DNA from 3 places in the Kitasatospora sp. NPDC004723 genome. Region 2 is predicted to be linked to each of the others. Evidence: riboswitches for the same ligand, from Rfam matches in the RefSeq annotation. Region 2 holds a riboswitch; each other region holds the start of a gene.
What was found. Region 2 has a riboswitch for cyclic di-AMP ahead of ABZW10_RS37220 (transglycosylase family protein). Riboswitches for the same ligand answer to the same signal wherever they lie in the genome.
Positions count from the first base shown of each region.

Region 1: it holds a riboswitch for cyclic di-AMP, as region 2 does, so the genes downstream of both, ABZW10_RS08640 (NlpC/P60 family protein) here and ABZW10_RS37220 (transglycosylase family protein) in region 2, are expected to answer to the same signal.
Region 3: it holds a riboswitch for cyclic di-AMP, as region 2 does, so the genes downstream of both, ABZW10_RS19135 (peptidoglycan DD-metalloendopeptidase family protein) here and ABZW10_RS37220 (transglycosylase family protein) in region 2, are expected to answer to the same signal.

Region 1 covers NZ_JBEXJT010000005.1:144,312-149,896, forward strand. The annotation lists gene ABZW10_RS08635 (NlpC/P60 family protein) at 1-762, opposite strand, end outside; gene ABZW10_RS08640 (NlpC/P60 family protein) at 1,011-2,213, opposite strand; cyclic di-AMP (ydaO/yuaA leader) riboswitch at 2,224-2,380, opposite strand; gene ABZW10_RS08645 (NlpC/P60 family protein) at 2,726-3,769, opposite strand; gene ABZW10_RS08650 (NYN domain-containing protein) at 3,980-5,281, opposite strand.
Region 2 covers NZ_JBEXJT010000073.1:6,464-12,048, reverse strand. The annotation lists gene ABZW10_RS37230 (SDR family NAD(P)-dependent oxidoreductase) at 1-323, opposite strand, end outside; gene ABZW10_RS37225 (cytochrome P450) at 532-1,818, shown strand; cyclic di-AMP (ydaO/yuaA leader) riboswitch at 2,055-2,198, shown strand; gene ABZW10_RS37220 (transglycosylase family protein) at 2,204-3,136, shown strand; gene eno (phosphopyruvate hydratase) at 3,382-4,668, shown strand; gene ABZW10_RS37210 (septum formation initiator family protein) at 4,819-5,331, shown strand; gene ABZW10_RS37205 (DUF501 domain-containing protein) at 5,321-5,585, shown strand, end outside.
Region 3 covers NZ_JBEXJT010000018.1:22,004-27,588, reverse strand. The annotation lists gene ABZW10_RS19150 (TetR-like C-terminal domain-containing protein) at 1-356, opposite strand, end outside; gene ABZW10_RS19145 (alpha/beta hydrolase) at 403-1,230, opposite strand; gene ABZW10_RS19140 (YiaA/YiaB family inner membrane protein) at 1,352-1,642, opposite strand; cyclic di-AMP (ydaO/yuaA leader) riboswitch at 1,886-2,044, shown strand; gene ABZW10_RS19135 (peptidoglycan DD-metalloendopeptidase family protein) at 2,057-2,926, shown strand; gene ABZW10_RS19130 (hypothetical protein) at 2,997-3,446, opposite strand; gene ABZW10_RS19125 (hypothetical protein) at 3,631-4,596, opposite strand; gene ABZW10_RS19120 (GNAT family protein) at 4,640-5,212, shown strand; gene ABZW10_RS19115 (sensor domain-containing protein) at 5,338-5,585, shown strand, end outside.

The DNA of each region.
Region 1 (5,585 bases), on a different contig from region 2:
GATCATCCGCACCGCGGCGGCCAGCGCGGCGGCGCCGCGTTCGGAGGCGGGCGGGGTGCTGCCGAGGTCCAGCCGGTCGGTGCCGCGGGTGACGCGCTGCTCGGCGTCCCGGGCGTCCTGCGCGGCGAGCCGGGCGCGCTCGGCGGTGCCGAGGCTGTTGAGCAGCCGCTGCGCCGTGGCGAGCCGCTGCTGGATCTGCTGCTTGCTCTCGGCCAGCGCCTTGCGGGTCTGCTCCAGCTCGGCGAGCTTGGCGGTGGCCTCGGCCCGGCGCTGGTCGAGCACCCGCTGACGGCCCACCACCTCGTGCAGGGTCTCGTTCTGTCGCTCGGCGGCCTGGTCGAGGGTGCGGGCCCGGGAGAGGTAGCCCTCCGGATCGGTGGAGAGCATCAGCTGGACGGTACGGGTCATCCCGCCGCCGCGGTACTCGGCGCCGGCCACGGTGGCGAGGTCGCCGCGCAGCCGGTTGAGCTCGTCCTGGGCGACGGCGATCTGCTGCTGCAGCGTCCCGGTCTCGTACTGGAGCTTCTGCTGGGCCTCCTGGGCGGCGTTGAAGCGCTCCGAGGCCTGCTCGGCCTCGTCGTAGAGCTGCTCCACCTGGGCCTTGACGTCCTTGCGGTCGGCCGGGCCGTCCGGCGAGCCGGGCGCGGCCTGGGCGCAGCCGCCCGTCGCCACGCCGAGCGCGGTGGTGGCCGCCGCGGTGAACACCAGCGCCCGGGCGAGCGCGTGCGCACCTGACAGCGGGGAACGGCGGTGCACGGCCATGCGACGTCGGCTCCGATCCTGGGCCCGGCCCGCCGCCGCGCCGGGACGGGCGGCGGTCGAAGCGGGCGTCCGGTGGCAGACGTTAGCGAGTCCGGGCAACCGATTCCAAACCCCTCCGAACCCGAATATTCGGACACTAATCGGACGTCAGATCGGTTCGCGGACCGAGCGCCCCGTCGGGCCGGGGAAAGCCGCGGGCCCGGTCCCCCGCGCGGGGGACCGGGCCCGAGGAGCCTGCCGACCGTGGGTCAGAGGCGCACGATGGTGTTGACCGGCATGTTGGAGGCCGACTCGTAGCGGACCGACGCGCCCGGCTTCGGGGCGTGGATGACCTGGCCGCCGCCCACGTAGATGCCCACGTGGTGGCGGTCGCCGTAGAAGATCACCAGGTCGCCGGGCTGGGCCTTGGAGATGTCCGACCCGATCTGGGTACCGGCGGTCGCCTGCGCCTGCGAGGTGCGCGGCAGCGACACGCCCGCCTGGGCGTACGCCCAGCCGGTGAGGCCCGAGCAGTCGAAGGAGTTGGGGCCGGTGGCGCCGTAGACGTACGGCGAGCCGAGCTTGCTCTCGGCGGCGGCGATCGCGGCGGCGGCACGCGAGCCGTTGGCGGCGGGCGCGGCCGGCTTGGCGGCCTCGGCGGCCGGGGCCGACGCGGTCGAGGAGCTCGACGAGCCGGAGGAGCTCGATGAACCCGAGGACGGCGCGCTCAGGTTGCTGCGGTTGTTGTCCCGGGAGGCGCGCTCGGCGTCGGCCTTCTCCTTGGCGGCCTTGGCGGCCTCGGCCTTGGCGGCGTCCGCCTTCGCCTTCGCCTCGGCGGCGGCCTTCTCCTCGGCCGCGCGGATGGCCTGACGCTCCTGCTCGGTGAGCGTGTTGAGCAGGTCCTGGGCCTTCTGCAGCTTGCCCTGGACCTCCTCCTTGGAGGACTTCAGCTGCTGGGTGGTGGCCTCCAGCTCGCCGAGCTTGGCCTGGGTCTCGGTGCGGTCCTGGTCGAGCCTGCGCTGCTGCTCCTGGAGCTCCTTCAGCGCGCCGGACTGGGTGGAGCCGGCCTGGTTCAGGGCGTCGGCCTGGCTGAGGAAGTTGTCCGGGCTGGCGGAGAGCATCAGCTGGACGGTCTGCGAGATGCCGCCCGTGCGGTACTGCTCGCCGGCGATCTCGGAGAGACCACCCTGCGCCTCGATCACCGAGGCCTGCTGACGGGCCACCTTGTCCTGCAGCTCGGCGACCTGCTTCTGCAGCTCCTGCTGCTTGGCCTGGGCGCCGTTGTACTTCTCGGTGGCGACCTCGGCCTGCTCGTTGAGCTGGTCGACCTGCTCCTTGACCTGGTCCTTGGTCGGCGCCGGGTCGGCGTGGGCGCCGGACTGCGCGGAGAGGGCGACGGCAGCGGCGGCGACCCCGGTCAGGATCGAGACACGGGCGCGGCCGGCGGGCTTGGGACGACGATGGGACGCCACGAAGGCGGACTCCTTCTTCCTCATCCGCCTACCGGGTGAGCTGACGGGTTCGGGCGGAAGCGTGCCCTACGACGCCTCACCCGCCGCTCGCGCGGCCGGCCTGGCGCCGATTCACCCCGGAGGAACGTGGTTCCCCGGCTCCGCTCCACAGCGGGCCCCCCGACTGCTGGGTCCTCACTCGAACGGGCGACCCGAAGGCCCCGTCCCACTGCTTCGCGAACTCGGCGGCGAACCCCGCCGCCACCCAGGCTGGGTGATCGACTGTGCGTGGTTCGAGTCACGACCCTAGTAACAGATCCGTGATCCGTTCAAATCCTTGTCAGAAAAAAGCCGGAAGAATGCCCAAGTTCTTTTGTGAATATGACCGACCGTGACCAACCATCCACGTCCGGCTGATCATTTTCCGTCAGACGGTCGAACGGGTGGGCGAAACGCCAACGCCACCCCCGTGCGGAGGTGGCGCTGATCACAGGGGCCCTCGGCGGGCGCCCCGGGCGTGTCGTGCCGGTCCGTCAGACCCGGCGGATCGTGTTGATCTTCATGGCGTCGGCCTTCATCACCTTCACCACGTCACCGGTGTGCGGCGCGTGCACCACCATGCCGTTGCCGATGTACATGCCGACGTGGCTGCGGTCGTCGCGGTAGATGATCAGGTCGCCCGGCTGGGCCTCGGCCAGCGACGGCACCCGGGAGCCGTAGTTGCCCTGCGCCTGCGAGGTGCGCGGCAGCGAGACGCCGGCCTTCCCGTACGCCCAGACCATCAGGCCGGAGCAGTCGAAGGTGCTCGGGCCGGTGGCACCCCAGACGTACGGCGAGCCCTGCTTGCCCATCGCGTTGGAGACCGCGGCGCCGGCCATGCCGCTGGCCTGCGGCAGGCTGCCCAGGTCGGTGCGCTCGTTGCCGCGCGAGGCGCGGTCGGCCTGCTGCTGCGCCGTCTTCAGCGCGGCGCGGTCGGCGGCGCTCAGCGAGTTCAGCAGGTCCTGGGCTTCCTTGAGCTTCTTGTTGACCTCGGCCTTGGACTGGTTCAGGTCCTTGGTGGTGGTGTCCAGCGAGGCCAGGACGGCGGCGGCCTCGGTCTTCTGCTGGTCGAGCCGGCGCTGCTGGTCCTGCAGGCCCTTGAGCGCCTCGGCCTGGCTGGAGCTGGCCTGCTGCACGCTGGAGGCCTTGTCCAGGTAGCCGGACGGGTCCGAGGAGAGCATCAGCTGGACGGACGGGTCGATGCCGCCGGTGCGGTACTGCTCGCCCGCCACCTCGGACAGCCCGGCCTGAAGCTGGGTCATCTGCTCCTGGCCGCGGGCCACCTGGTCCTGCAGCTGGTCGGCCTGCTTGCGCAGCTGGTCGGCGCGCTCCTTGGCGCCGTTGTACCGCTCGGTGGCCTGCTCGGCCTCCTCCTGCAGCTGGTCGATCTGCGCCTTGACGTCGTCCTTCTTGGGCGACGGGCTGGGCGCGGCGTGGGCGGCGACCTGGGCGGAGAGAGCGACCGCGGTCGCAGCGGCAGCGGTGAGCACGGAGACCCGCGCGCGGCTCGGCTGCTTGGGACGGCGGTGGGAGGCCAAGGGACCGGCTCCTTCTTCCAATGGCCTCACCCGAACGGGTGAGAATCCGGAAAATAGGTTTGACGCCAGACCCTAGTGAAGATCCACGATTCGCGCCACTCCCCCGATCGCGTGAACCCGCGCCGCCGATCTGACTTCACAGAACTCGCACAACATTGCCATCAGGGCGCTGACCAGCCGTCATGCCGGCCTGCTCGCGCCCGGGGGCGGTTACGGCCGGGCCAGCCGGTTCAGCAGCAGGACCGATGCGACGGGGCGCGCGCCGGCCTTCCGCACGCCCTCCGCGACCTCCCGGTCGGTGGAGACCACCACCACCGGGCGCCCCTGCGGCTCCGCCCGGACCAGTCGGCGGATCAGCTCGTCCGCCGTCTCCCCGGTCCGGCTGAACCGCACCCGCACCCCGCGCGGCGGCGCCATGATCACCGGCACGTCCAGGTCCTGGCCGTCGAACACACAGGTGACCTCCGCCTGGGTGCGCTGCGCCAGCATCGCCAGCCCGCCCAGCAGCCGGATCCGCTGCTGCTCCAGCGGCAGCGTCGGATAGCCCGTCTTGGTCACGTTGTAGCCGTCCACCACCAGATGGACCTGCGGGATCGCCAGCAGCTGGTCCAGCAGCGCCGGATCGTCCTCGGCCAGGCCGCGCCGCGCCACGTCGTGCGGCGAGGCCGAGCCCGGCTCCACCGCCTCCACCAGGTCCGCCGGGCGGATCTGGGACACCGGCAGCGCCAGCTCCCGCTGGAGCCCCTGCGCCGACTGCAGCACGGTGTCCAGCAGCAGCCGCAGCCGCATGTCCTCGACGCCGCGCCCCTCACGGGCCGACCGGCGCCCCTGCTCGGCGGCGTTCTCCAGCTCCGTGACCCGGTGCCGCAGCCGGCGCGCCTCGCTCTCCGCCGTGTTCCGCTCGGCCGCCGCCTGCGCCCTGACCGCCTCCAGCTCGGCGGCCACCTTACGGGTCTCCGCCTGCGCCCTCCGGGTGTCGCTCTCCAGCGACCGCAGCCTGCGGCGCAGCGAATCCGCCTCCCGGCGGACGTCCTCCGACTCGGCCCGCTGGCGGTCCAGGTCGGCGCGCGCCGCCGAGCGCACCTCGGCCAGCTCGGCCTGCAGCTTCTCCACCAGCCGGGCCGCCTCGGCCGCCGCGCCCTCGGCACCCGCCCGCTCGGCCTCCTCGCCGGCCTCGGCGACCAGCCGGCTCCACCCCGCGGAGCGCACCAGGTAGGCGGCCGCCGCGACGTCCATCGGGTCCGCGGCGCCCGGCACGGTGCCCGACTCCAGGGCCCTGACCAGGTCCGGCTGGCCCAGTCGCAGCCGCTCCGCTATCCGCGACCGGAAGGCCGGCTCCGCCTCCAGCGCCGCCGCCAGCGCGGTCGCCGCGTACTTGGCCCGGCGCGCGGGGGTGAACTTGGCGTACTGGCGCAGCGACTGGGGCAGTTCCGCGAGCGGCAGCCCGCCGAGCGCGTCGGAGGCCAGGCCCACCACACGCCGGCGCACGCCCTCGGGCAGCGGCCGGTCCAGGGTCTCGGCGCCGCCCGTCGCGCTGCCCGCGACGTCCCGGGCCGACCCGTCGACGGCTGCCGCCGGCTCGTCACCGCCGCCCGACTCCTCGCCGGCGGCCGCCTCGGCCGGGGCGTCGGTGCCGGAGGGGGCGGCCCCCGCCGCGTCCGGCGTCCGCGCGTCCACAGCGGGCTGCCGCCCCTGCGGCCCGCCGGGCTCCTTCGCTGCGTCCACCACGTCCTCGGCTCCGATCCTGGTCCAGCGGGGTACGGCCCCCGGCCGCCGCCCCCGTCACACTCGTGCGTTCTCTCTGTATTGTCCTGTG
Region 2 (5,585 bases):
TCGAGGTGGTCGGGCAGGTCGGAGAGGGAGACGATCCGCTCGCCGTCCGGCCCGGCCACGCAGAACAGGTCGATCGGGCCCAGGTGCTTCTCGGCGGTGTCGACCAGCGCGGCGACGTCACTGGGGCGGCGGACGTCGCCGCAGACGCCGACGACCGGGCAGCCCGGCCGGTCGAGCTCGGTGGCGAGGTCCTCGGCGACCCCGGCCTGCTGGTCGGCGATCAGCACGCCGGCGGCGCCCGCCGCGGTGAAGCGGCGGGCGAGGTCCGCCCCCGACCCGCCGGCGAGGACGGTGATCACGACGACCGAACCGGTGACCCGCATGGCCTTGCTCCTCCCTGTGGGCGGCTCCGCACCGTCGCCCACGGACATCTTGCGGAGGATCGTAGGCAGGTCCTGACCCTCCGCAACAGGAATTACCCCTCAGGTGACCAGGCTCACGCCTGCCACGCGGAAGGGCTTCGCCCGGTGCCCCGAGAGCCCGTGTGCACGCCGTGCGGTCACCGGGACACGCCCGGGATACCGTCGACCCATGCCAGCTCAGCCCGCCTCCGCCCGTCCGCCCCTGTTCACCTGGGAGTTCGCCGCCGATCCGTACCCCGCGTACGCGTGGCTGCGCGAGCACGAGCCGGTGCACCGGACCACCCTGCCGAGCGGGGTCGAGGCGTGGCTGGTCACGCGGTACGCGGACGCCCGGCAGGCGCTCGCGGACAGCCGGCTCTCCAAGAACCCGGTGCACCACAGCGAGCAGGCCCACCGCACCGGCCGGGTCGGCATCCCGGGCGAGCGCCAGGCCGATCTGATGACGCACCTGCTGAACATCGACCCGCCGGACCACACCCGGCTGCGCCGGCTGGTGTCCAAGGCGTTCACGCCGCGCCGGGTGGCGGCCTTCGAGCCGCGGGTGCAGCAGCTGACCGACCGGCTGATCGACGGCTTCGCGGCGCGCGGCTCGGCCGACCTCATCCACGAGTTCGCCTTCCCGCTCCCCATCTACGCGATCTGCGACCTGCTCGGGGTGCCGGCCGAGGACCAGGACGACTTCCGGGACTGGGCCGGGATGATGATCCGTCACGGCGGCGGCCGGCGCGGCGGGGTGGGGCGCGCGGTGAAGCGGATGCGGGCGTACCTGGCCGAGCTGATCCACCGCAAGCGGGCCGACCTCGGCGACGACCTGATCTCGGGGCTGATCCGGGCCAGCGACCACGGCGAGCACCTGACCGAGAACGAGGCGGCGGCGATGGCCTTCATCCTCCTGTTCGCCGGTTTCGAGACGACGGTCAACCTGATCGGCAACGGCGTGTACGCGCTGCTGCGCAACCCGGGCCAGCGGGCCCTGCTCCAGGAGTCCGTCGGGCGTGGCGAGAGCGCGCTGCTGGAGACCGGGATCGAGGAACTCCTGCGCTACGACGGGCCGGTGGAGCTGGCCACCTGGCGGTTCGCGACCAGTCCGCTGACCATCGGCGGGGTGGCGATCCCGGTCGGCGACCCGGTGCTGGTGGTGCTCGCGGCGGCGGACCGGGACCCGGCGCGGTTCGCCCACGAGAACACCCTGGACCTGGCCCGCGCGGACAACCCGCACCTGGGTTTCGGGCACGGCATCCACTACTGCATCGGCGCGCCGCTGGCGCGGCTGGAGGGGCGGGCCGCGCTGGCCACCCTGCTGACCCGGCTGCCGGACCTGCGGCTGGCCGCCGACCCCGACGACCTGCGCTGGCGCGGCGGTCTGATCATGCGTGGACTCCGTGAGCTTCCGGTGGAATTCACGCCGGAGAAAGCGCAGCTCGGAGCGGTTCCGGAGGCCGGTTCGGGGAGCTGACGAACCGGCACAACCGGCTGATGGGGACTCTCCGTTGCCCACTTTCAGGGGGTCTGAACCATCCTCAATCCGGACATACCGCCTCGGTTGGTAGGCAATCAATCACATGACGTGATGTTGATGTGATATCTGCGATATGAGCTTGTGATTGCTCTGAAGATCTGTCTACTCTCCGTGGAGTTCGCAGCTGCGAGCCCCGTGCGCGGAACGCCGAGTCCTGCCCGCCGCACCACGGGAAACCGATCAGAACCCTGGGCAGGGGCGGGGGACCCAGGTTTTGCGCCGTCTCCCACGGCTAGGGGTGAAGCCGCCTCCGCGCGGCCGGGCCACCTCCCGGTCCGAACCCGACAGCTCACCTCGCAGGCGTGCGGAGAGGGACCTCTTCATGCTGTTCGTTGGAACCGGTCGTCACCGTCGCCGTACCCAGGCCGAGAAGGCCATCGCCGTCGCCGGTGTCGCCGGCGTCGGGCTGGCGATGCCCATCCTGAGCGCCACCGGCGCCTCCGCCGCCCCGGCCTCCACCTGGGACGCGGTCGCCCAGTGCGAGAGCGGCGGCAACTGGAGCATCAACACCGGCAACGGCTTCTACGGCGGCCTCCAGTTCACCTCCAGCACCTGGAAGGCGTACGGCGGCACCGCCTACGCGCCGCAGGCCAACCAGGCCTCGAAGGGGCAGCAGATCTCGGTCGCCGAGAAGGTCCTCGCCTCGCAGGGCCCGGGCGCCTGGCCGGTCTGCTCCCAGAAGGCGGGCCTGACCAAGGGCGGCGCCCCGGCGGCGGTCGACACCTCGACGGACGCCAAGCCGGCCGCCCCGAAGCCGCAGGCCCAGCAGCAGACCCCGAAGCCCGCCGCCCCGAAGCCGGCCGCCACGCCGCAGGCCCAGCCGCAGCAGCAGGCCGCCAAGCCGCAGGCCCGCCAGTACGCGCCGCAGAGCGCCCAGCAGACCCAGCAGGCCCCGCAGCAGACCCAGCAGCAGGCCCCGCAGGCGCCGGCCTTCTCCGGCAAGGCCGGCTGGGACGCCGACGCCAAGGTGTACTGGTACCAGAACAACGGCGCCTGGTACTGGACCAGCCACCAGAGCGTCTACCAGCAGTACGCCGGCCAGCCGGCCGCCCAGCCCGTCCAGAGCGCCCCCGCCGCGCAGCAGCAGCAGTCGGCCGGCCAGGGCTACACCGTCCGGTCCGGCGACACGCTCGCCGGGATCGCCACCACCCAGGGCGTCTCCGGCGGCTGGCAGGCGCTGTACGACGGCAACCGCGGCACCGTCGGCGGCGACCCGAACCTGATCGTCCCGGGCCAGGTCCTGACCCTCGGCTGACGGCCGGTCCGATCCCGCGGACGGACGGAGGGGGCCGATCGGTCCCCTTCGTCCGCATCCGGGCCCCGCAGGTCGGGCAACCAGGTGAACTACCGGTGGGTAGCACGGCCACACGCTGAGACGGAACCGAGGTCGACGTGGCCCGGACAGCCCGTGCGGTTAGGCTCTGGTCGTAACGACTCCGCAATCGTCCGGCCGACTGCACCCCACCGTCAGCCGAACCTGCTTCCGCTAGGAGATGCCTCGTGCCGTCCATCGATGTCGTCGTCGCTCGTGAGATTCTCGACTCGCGCGGCAACCCCACGGTCGAGGTCGAGGTCGGCCTCGACGACGGCAGCACCGGCCGTGCCGCCGTCCCGTCGGGTGCTTCCACCGGTGCCTTCGAGGCGCTGGAGCTCCGCGACGGTGACAAGAACCGCTACTTCGGCAAGGGCGTGGAGAAGGCCGTCCTGGCCGTCATCGAGCAGATCGGCCCCGAGCTGGTCGGCTACGACGCCACCGAGCAGCGCCTGATCGACCAGGCCATGCTCGACCTGGACGCCACCCCGGACAAGTCCTCGCTCGGCGCCAACGCCATCCTGGGCGTCTCGCTGGCCGTCGCGCACGCCGCCTCCGAGGCCAGCGACCTGCCGCTGTTCCGCTACCTGGGCGGCCCGAACGCGCACGTCCTGCCGGTCCCGATGATGAACATCCTCAACGGCGGCTCGCACGCGGACTCCAACGTCGACATCCAGGAGTTCATGATCGCCCCGATCGGCGCGGAGTCCTTCTCCGAGGCCGTCCGCTGGGGCGTCGAGGTCTACCACACCCTCAAGGGCGTGCTGAAGGAGCGCGGTCTGTCGACCGGCCTGGGCGACGAGGGCGGCTTCGCCCCGAACCTGGACTCCAACCGCGAGGCCCTGGACCTCATCGTCGAGGCCATCCAGAAGGCCGGCTACGTGCCGGGCAAGGACGTCGCGCTGGCCCTGGACGTCGCCTCCTCCGAGTTCTACGAGGACGGCGCCTACCAGTTCGAGGGCAAGGGGCTCTCCTCCGCCGAGCTCATCGAGTACTACGCCGGCCTGGTCGCCGCCTACCCGCTGGTCTCCATTGAGGACCCGCTGGACGAGTCGGACTGGGACGGCTGGAAGGCCATGACCGAGAAGCTGGGCGACAAGGTCCAGCTGGTCGGCGACGACCTGTTCGTCACCAACCCGGCCCGTCTGGCCCGCGGCATCGAGACCGGCACCGCCAACGCGCTGCTGGTGAAGGTCAACCAGATCGGCTCGCTGACCGAGACCCTGGACGCCGTCGAGCTGGCCCAGCGCAACGGCTACCGCTGCATGATGTCGCACCGCTCCGGCGAGACCGAGGACGTCACCATCGCCGACCTGGCCGTCGCCACCAACTGCGGCCAGATCAAGACCGGCGCCCCGGCCCGCTCCGAGCGCGTCGCCAAGTACAACCAGCTGCTGCGCATCGAGGAGATCCTCGACGACGCCGCCGAGTACGCCGGCCGCGGCGCGTTCCCGCGGTTCAAGCACGAGGGCTGAGCCCGACCTGCGGCGCCCGGCCGGTATCGCCGGGACGCCAGGTAGCGCACGCCTGACCGGTGCCCCGCCGTTCACCCCGTAGGGTGGACGGCGGGGCACCGTCGCGACCAGGAGGGGACACCGCAGATGGCAGGCTGGAGGATCCCGGGCTTGGCGGCCCGGCCTCGGTTCACGAGCCGGGCGACCGTCCTCGTCCTGGTGCTCTGCTCCCTGGTGGCGATCCTCGCTTACCCGACCCGGCAGTTCATCTCGCAGCGTTCGGAGATCTCGGCGCAGCGCGCCCGGGCTGAGCACGCCCGGCAGCAGGTCGAGCAGCTGCGCCGGGAGAAGGCCCGCTGGCAGGACCCGGAGTACGTCAAGGCGCAGGCCCGCACCCGGCTGCACTACGCGATGCCGGGGGAGACCCCGTACATCGCGGTGGACCCGGCGGCCCAGGACGCGGCGAAGTCCGCGCTGGGCGCTCCGGCGCCCGCGGCGGGCCCGGCGGCCGGTCCGGCCGAGGCGGCCCGGCCCTGGTACGCCAGCGTCTGGGACTCCGTGGACGCCGCCGCCGCACCCCTGGCCGCTCCCGCGCCGGTGACCCCCGCCACCCCGGGGCAGCCCGCCCCTCCCTCACCACCCGCCCCCGCCCCCGCTGGAGACAGCTCCTCCCATGACCACTGAGAACCACCCCACCGTCTCCGACGAGGACGTCGCGGCGATCGCCGCGCAGCTCGGCCGGGTCCCGCGCGGCCTGCGCGGCGTGGCCCACCGCTGCCCGTGCGGCAACCCGGACGTCGTGGAGACGGCCCCCCGACTGCCGGACGGCACGCCGTTCCCGACGCTGTACTACCTGACCTGCCCCAAGGCCGCCTCGCTGATCGGCACCCTGGAGGCGGACGGCGTGATGAAGGAGCAGAGCGCCCGGCTCGCCGAGG
Region 3 (5,585 bases), on a different contig from region 2:
CCCGCCGCCACGGCCAGGTCCGCGTCCGGCTGCGGCGCCTGCGGCAGGGCGGCGTAGCGGTGCGGGCGCTCGGTGGCGTACGCGTGGTACGACCGCAGGACGGCGGCGACCGCGGCGTCCCCGCTGCGGCCGAGCGCGGCCTCGGCGAGCCGGTCGGCCAGTTCCTCGGTCACCCGGACGGCCACCAGCCGGCGCAGTTCGGCCAGGCCGCCGCTGACGTGCTTGTACAGCGAGGGGGTGGCGACCCCGGCGCGGGCGGCCACGGCGGCCAGGGTGAGGGCCTCGGGGCCCTGCTCGTCGATGAGGGCGAGGGCGTGGCCGACGACCTGCTCGGGGGTCAGTCCGACTCGGGGCACAGCGGTTCTCCTAGCGGGGGGGGCGGGGCGGGACGGCCAGTGGTGCTCAGGCCAGGTCGGCGAGGAAGGGCAGCAGGGCGTCGGCGGTCGCCCGCGGGTGGTCGGCCATCGGGTAGTGGCCCGCGCCCTCGATCATCACCTTGCGCGCGTTCAGCGCGGCGGCCTGCCGGTCGGCGACCAGCTCCGGCTTCGAGAAGTCGGGGTCCTCGGCGCCCATCACCACCAGCGCCGGGCAGCGCACGGCGGCGGTCCAGCCGGTCGGCGCCGAGTCGCCGCGCACATAGCCGCGGGTGGCGGTCCGGCGGCCCGGGGTGCGCATCGCGGCGACCAGCCCGGCCACGTACTCCTCGTGGTCGGCCGGCTTGGGGCCCGGGTAGGCGGCCTTGCGGTGGTAGAGGCCCCAGAACGCGGGCGAGCGCACCAGCAGCGCGCCCATCGCGCCGACCACCAGACGCTGCAGCGCGCCCGGCGGCACGTTCTCGACGAAGGCGTCGATCAGGACGATGCCGGCGACCCGCTCGGGGGCGTCCCCGGCGGCCTTGACGACGCTGGCGCCGGTGTAGGAGTTGCCCGCCAGCACCGCCCGGTCGATGCCCAGGTGGTCCAGCAGGGCGAGGACGTCACCGGCGATCGCGGCGGGGGAGTAGTCGTCCCACAGGATCGAGGACTCGCCGAAGCCGCGCAGGTCCATGGTGATCACCCGGCGGCCGGCGGCGGCCAGCAGCGGGCGCAGGTGGCGGTAGGCGGCCCGGCTGTCGAGCATCCCGGGGAGCAGGACGACCGGGGCGCCCTCGCCGCGCTCGGTGTCGTCGAAGGCGATCCGGCCGCCGGGCAGGTCGAGGTGGCGGGTGACGGGGGCGAGGGTGCCGTTCATGGGGAGCCTCCTGGGGCGGGATCGTCGGCGACGTGCCGATAGCCATAAAGCTAAGGCTAATAGCCTTAGCCGTCAAGCTATCGACCGTTCTCCGTGCGACCGGTCCCGCCGGCGGGGCCGGTCAGACGCCTTCCACCTTGAACGGGTCGTGCTCGGTCAGCAGCTTGTCCAGCCGCGCCTGGTCGACCCGGGTCACCAGCTCGGAGGTCTCCTGCCGGTCCCGGACCACCTTGGAGAGGGTGAACGTCGAGGTGATCGTGTAGAGCAGGCCGAGGGCGAGGAACGCCCGGGTCCACGGCTCCACCGGGAGGAAGGCGATCCCGACGCCGAGGGCGGTGCCGGAGAGGGCGAAGGACAGCACGGCCTGGATGTAGTACGCAGGCGTGGTGCGGGACTGCATCGGTGCGCTCATGGCGTCAGGATGGCCGCGCGGCGCCCGGCCGCACATGAGTAGGCGTACTCAAGTGAGGGGCCGTTCGTTGACGTCCTGACACGTTCGGTAGTGTCAGTTGTCATCAAACGTCCCAAATCGCCCACCGGACCGCGTGGTGTCCGGTCCGTATCGGTCGTCACCAACGGATGGCTTGGAATCGGGGGCCTCTCGGATTAACGTTTGATAACGCAGCGCGGTCGCAACGCCGTACCCAGACGGCACCGTGCGCCGTCGCCTAATCCCGCCGGCCGGCCTTCGGGCAGGCCAGGGAGCCGGGGAACCACGTTCCTTGGGGTGAATCGGCCAGGCTCAGGCCCGGCCGTAGGAGACCTTCCTGCTCCGAACCCGTCAGCTAACCCGGTAGGCGCGAAGGAAGGAAAGGAGCGCGCCTCCGTGGCGTCGACGCATACCCCGGCACACCCGTCCGGTTCCTCGGCCGGTACCCAGCTGCTCGACCACCCCGGCCCGTTCACCGGGCAGGGCCCGTTCGGCGGCCCCGCCGACGAGACCGCTCCGCCGGCCGCCGAGACCAGCCGGCACCGGATGCCCCGGCAGGGCCGCGGCACCGCTCCGCTGCTCGGCGTCACCGCCGTCGCCGCCACCCTGGGCGCCACCGGCTTCGCCTCCGCCACCCCGGCCGCCGCTCCCGCTGTCGAGACGCCCGACGAACTGCCGGTCGCGCTCTCCGCCGACCCCGGCCTCGCGCTCGCCGCCCGCATCCAGCAGCAGGCCGACAGCCAGCGCACCGCGGCCGAGGAGAACGCCCGCGTCCAGGCCGCCCAGGAGGCCGAGGCCAAGCGCGCCGCCCAGGTCGCCCAGCAGGAGGAGGCCAAGCGGGTCGCCGAGGAGGCCGAGAAGGCCAAGCTCGCCGCCATCAAGCTGCCGGTGCGGGACTACAACCTCTCCGCCCACTACGGCCAGAGCGCCCGCTACTGGGCCCACCTGCACACCGGCCTGGACTTCGCCGCCGGCACCGGCACCCCGGTCTACGCGGTCGGCCAGGGCACCATCACCTCGGCCGGCTGGGCCGGCGCCTACGGCTACCGGATCGTCGAGACCCTGCCCGACGGCACCGAGATCTGGTACTGCCACCTCTCCTCGATCATCAAGGGCTCGGGCAAGGTCGTCCCCGGCCAGCAGATCGGCAAGGTCGGCGCGACCGGCAACGTCACCGGCCCGCACCTGCACGTCGAGGTCCGCCCGGGCGGCGGCGCCCCCGTCGACCCGGAGAGCTGGTTCGAGCAGCGCGGCGTCACCCCCTGACGCCGCCCCGGACACCCTGAGCACCCCGCCCCGCCGGACGCGATCCGGCGGGGCGGGGTGCTGTCGGGGATCAGCAGGTGACGGGCGCGGTGACGGTCGCGGCCGTCCCGTAGCCCCAGGTGGTGGTCGTGAGGGTGGCCGTGACGGTGGAGCCGCACGGCGCGGTGGCCGCCAGGTAGCCGAAGCCGCGCCCGCCGGGCGGGAGGATGCCGCTCCCGGTGTCGGTGCCGAGCGAGGCACCGCCGACGACGCCGAGGGTCAGGGTGTACGAGGCGGACTGCGCGGTCCAGTCGGAACGGGTCGGCGAGGTGTAGCCGCCGGCCGTCACGCCGGTGCCGTCGATCGTGACGCAGACCTGGCTCCGGAGTACACCGACGGGGCCGTCGGCACAGGTGGTGGTCGAGGTGGTCGTGGTGCTCGCTGTCGTGCCGGTGGTCTGCGCGGTGGCCTGGGCGGCACCCGCGACACCGAGCGAGGACAGCGCGGTACCGGCCGCCAGGACTGCGACGAAACGCTTCATCAGGGTTTTTCTCCTTCGAAAACGGTGGCAGGAGGAGCCGTGGAGCGCGTGTGATATGTCACGCTTCACATGTCGGATGATTCCACCGCACCCGATCCATCACTCCTGACCGGCCCCGAATCCCTTGAGGAGTACCGGAATTGACCTCTCGGTGGCTCGAATCCACGGTCGTGCCCTGCCGTCGCTACTCCGCCTCGGGTCCCTCGTACCCCTCCGGCCCCTCAGGCCCCTCCGACCCCTCAGGCCCCTCGAATCCCTCGAATCCCTCGGGGTCCTCCGCCGGCTCCAGCCCGGCCAGGTAGGCGTCGATCTCCGCCTGCCCCGGCTCCGGCGCCAGCTCCGGGAACTCCTCCACCAGCAGCCGCGGCAGCCCCGGCACCGTCCACCCGCCGGCCAGCTCCAGCGCGGCCTCGACCGCGGCCTCCTCGAACGCCCCGAAGTCCCCGGCCAGCTCCTGCGGCATCGGCCGGCCCAGCGCCGTCAGCTCCGCCAGGTTCCGGTAGCTGCGCTGCATCAGCCCCTGCTCCAGCAGCCGCCGCGCGCCGTCGGTGGCCATCCCGACCGCCAGCGCCCGGGTCCCGCCGTCCCAGCCCCCGTCGTCCACCGGGTCCAGCTGCCCGTCCGCCTCCAGCGCCGCGAAGGCCGCCGACCGCTCCTGCGGCGCCAGCTCCCGGAACCCCTCCAGCCAGGCCCGCACCGCAGCCTCGTCGCCGGTGTCCACCCCGTCCGCGCGCAGCAGCAGCGTGTACAGCCGGGGCCAGGTCACCAGGTCCGCCCGGCGCAGCAGCCCGGCCGCCACCTCGCCCTGCCACTCGGCCTCGGCGTGCAGCCGCTCCTGCCGCTTGGCGTTCAGCCGCTTCGCCGCCCGCTGGTGGTCGACCAGCAGCCGCACCGCCGCGCCGTACGCCAGCGGGTCCTGTCCCGGCTCCGGCTGGACGTACAGGTACAGCCGCTCGTACAGCAGGTGCTCCACCGCGGCGGAGGTCAGTTCGGGCCAGCCGTCGTGCATCCTGCCCCCGCCCAGCTCCAGCAGCGCCAGCACCGCCCGCAGCGGGGCCTCGGCGACCGGCCGGTGGCCCGTCGCCTCCGCCCAGGCGAGCAGTTCGGCGGCCTTGGTGCGCGGGGCGAGCCGCAGGTCTTCGTCTTCCATAACCACGAACCGTAACCGCTGGTCGGGGGTAGGGTCGGGAGCCATGGTCCCCGTCCGACTCACCGGTCCCCGGCTGGCCGTCCGCGAGTTCCACCACACCCCGGAGGACGTGGACGCGCTGCACGCGGTGTTCGGCGACCCGGAGGCCACCCGCTACCTCCCCTTCGCGCCGTGGGATCCGCAGACCTGCGCCGACCAGGTCGCCCAGTTCGTGGAGGAGGCGGAGAAGGAGCACCGGGACGTCTACCGGCTGGCCGTCACCCGCCTCGCCGACGCCGACGACCCGGCCCGCGCCGTCCCGATCGGCAACGCCGCGCTCGGTCTCGTCCCCCACCGCGCCGCCCACCTCGGCTACGCCCTGCGCCGCGACGTCTGGGGGCTCGGTTACGCGGGCGAGCTGGTCGGGCTGCTGCGGGAGCTCGCCTTCGGTCCGCTCGGCCTGCACCGGCTGGAGGCCCGGGTGGACGTCGACAACGCCGCCTCGATCCGGGTGCTGACCAGGGCGGGCTTCCGGCTGGAGGGCCGGGTCCGGCACGACTACCGCCGCCGGGACGGCTGGCGCGACGCCTACCAGTACGCGCTCCTCGCCGACGACGAGCCGGTGACCGGGGGATAACCCCACCCCCGGTTCGCCGGGGAGCCGGATGTTCCGCCGCGGCGCGCTTTGACAGGCTTGGGGAGTCAGCAGGACAGACCCCACGAGCCCGAACCGCGACCGACCCGAGGGACCGAGAGCCGGCCATGAGCACCCACAGCATGCAGCGCGACGAGTACGACGCGTACGACGGCGGCGACCGCCGCACCGTCGCCCGCCGCATCGAGGAGCCGCCGTACGCCTGGCGGGCCCCGTTCACCTCCTACTTCTACCGCGAGATCGGCTACACGCTGACCGGCCTGCCGTTGGCGGTCGTCGGCTTCGCCGTCGCCGTCGTGCTGTTCTCGCTCGGCCTCGGCACCGTCGTCACCGTGCTCGGCCTGCCGGTGCTGGC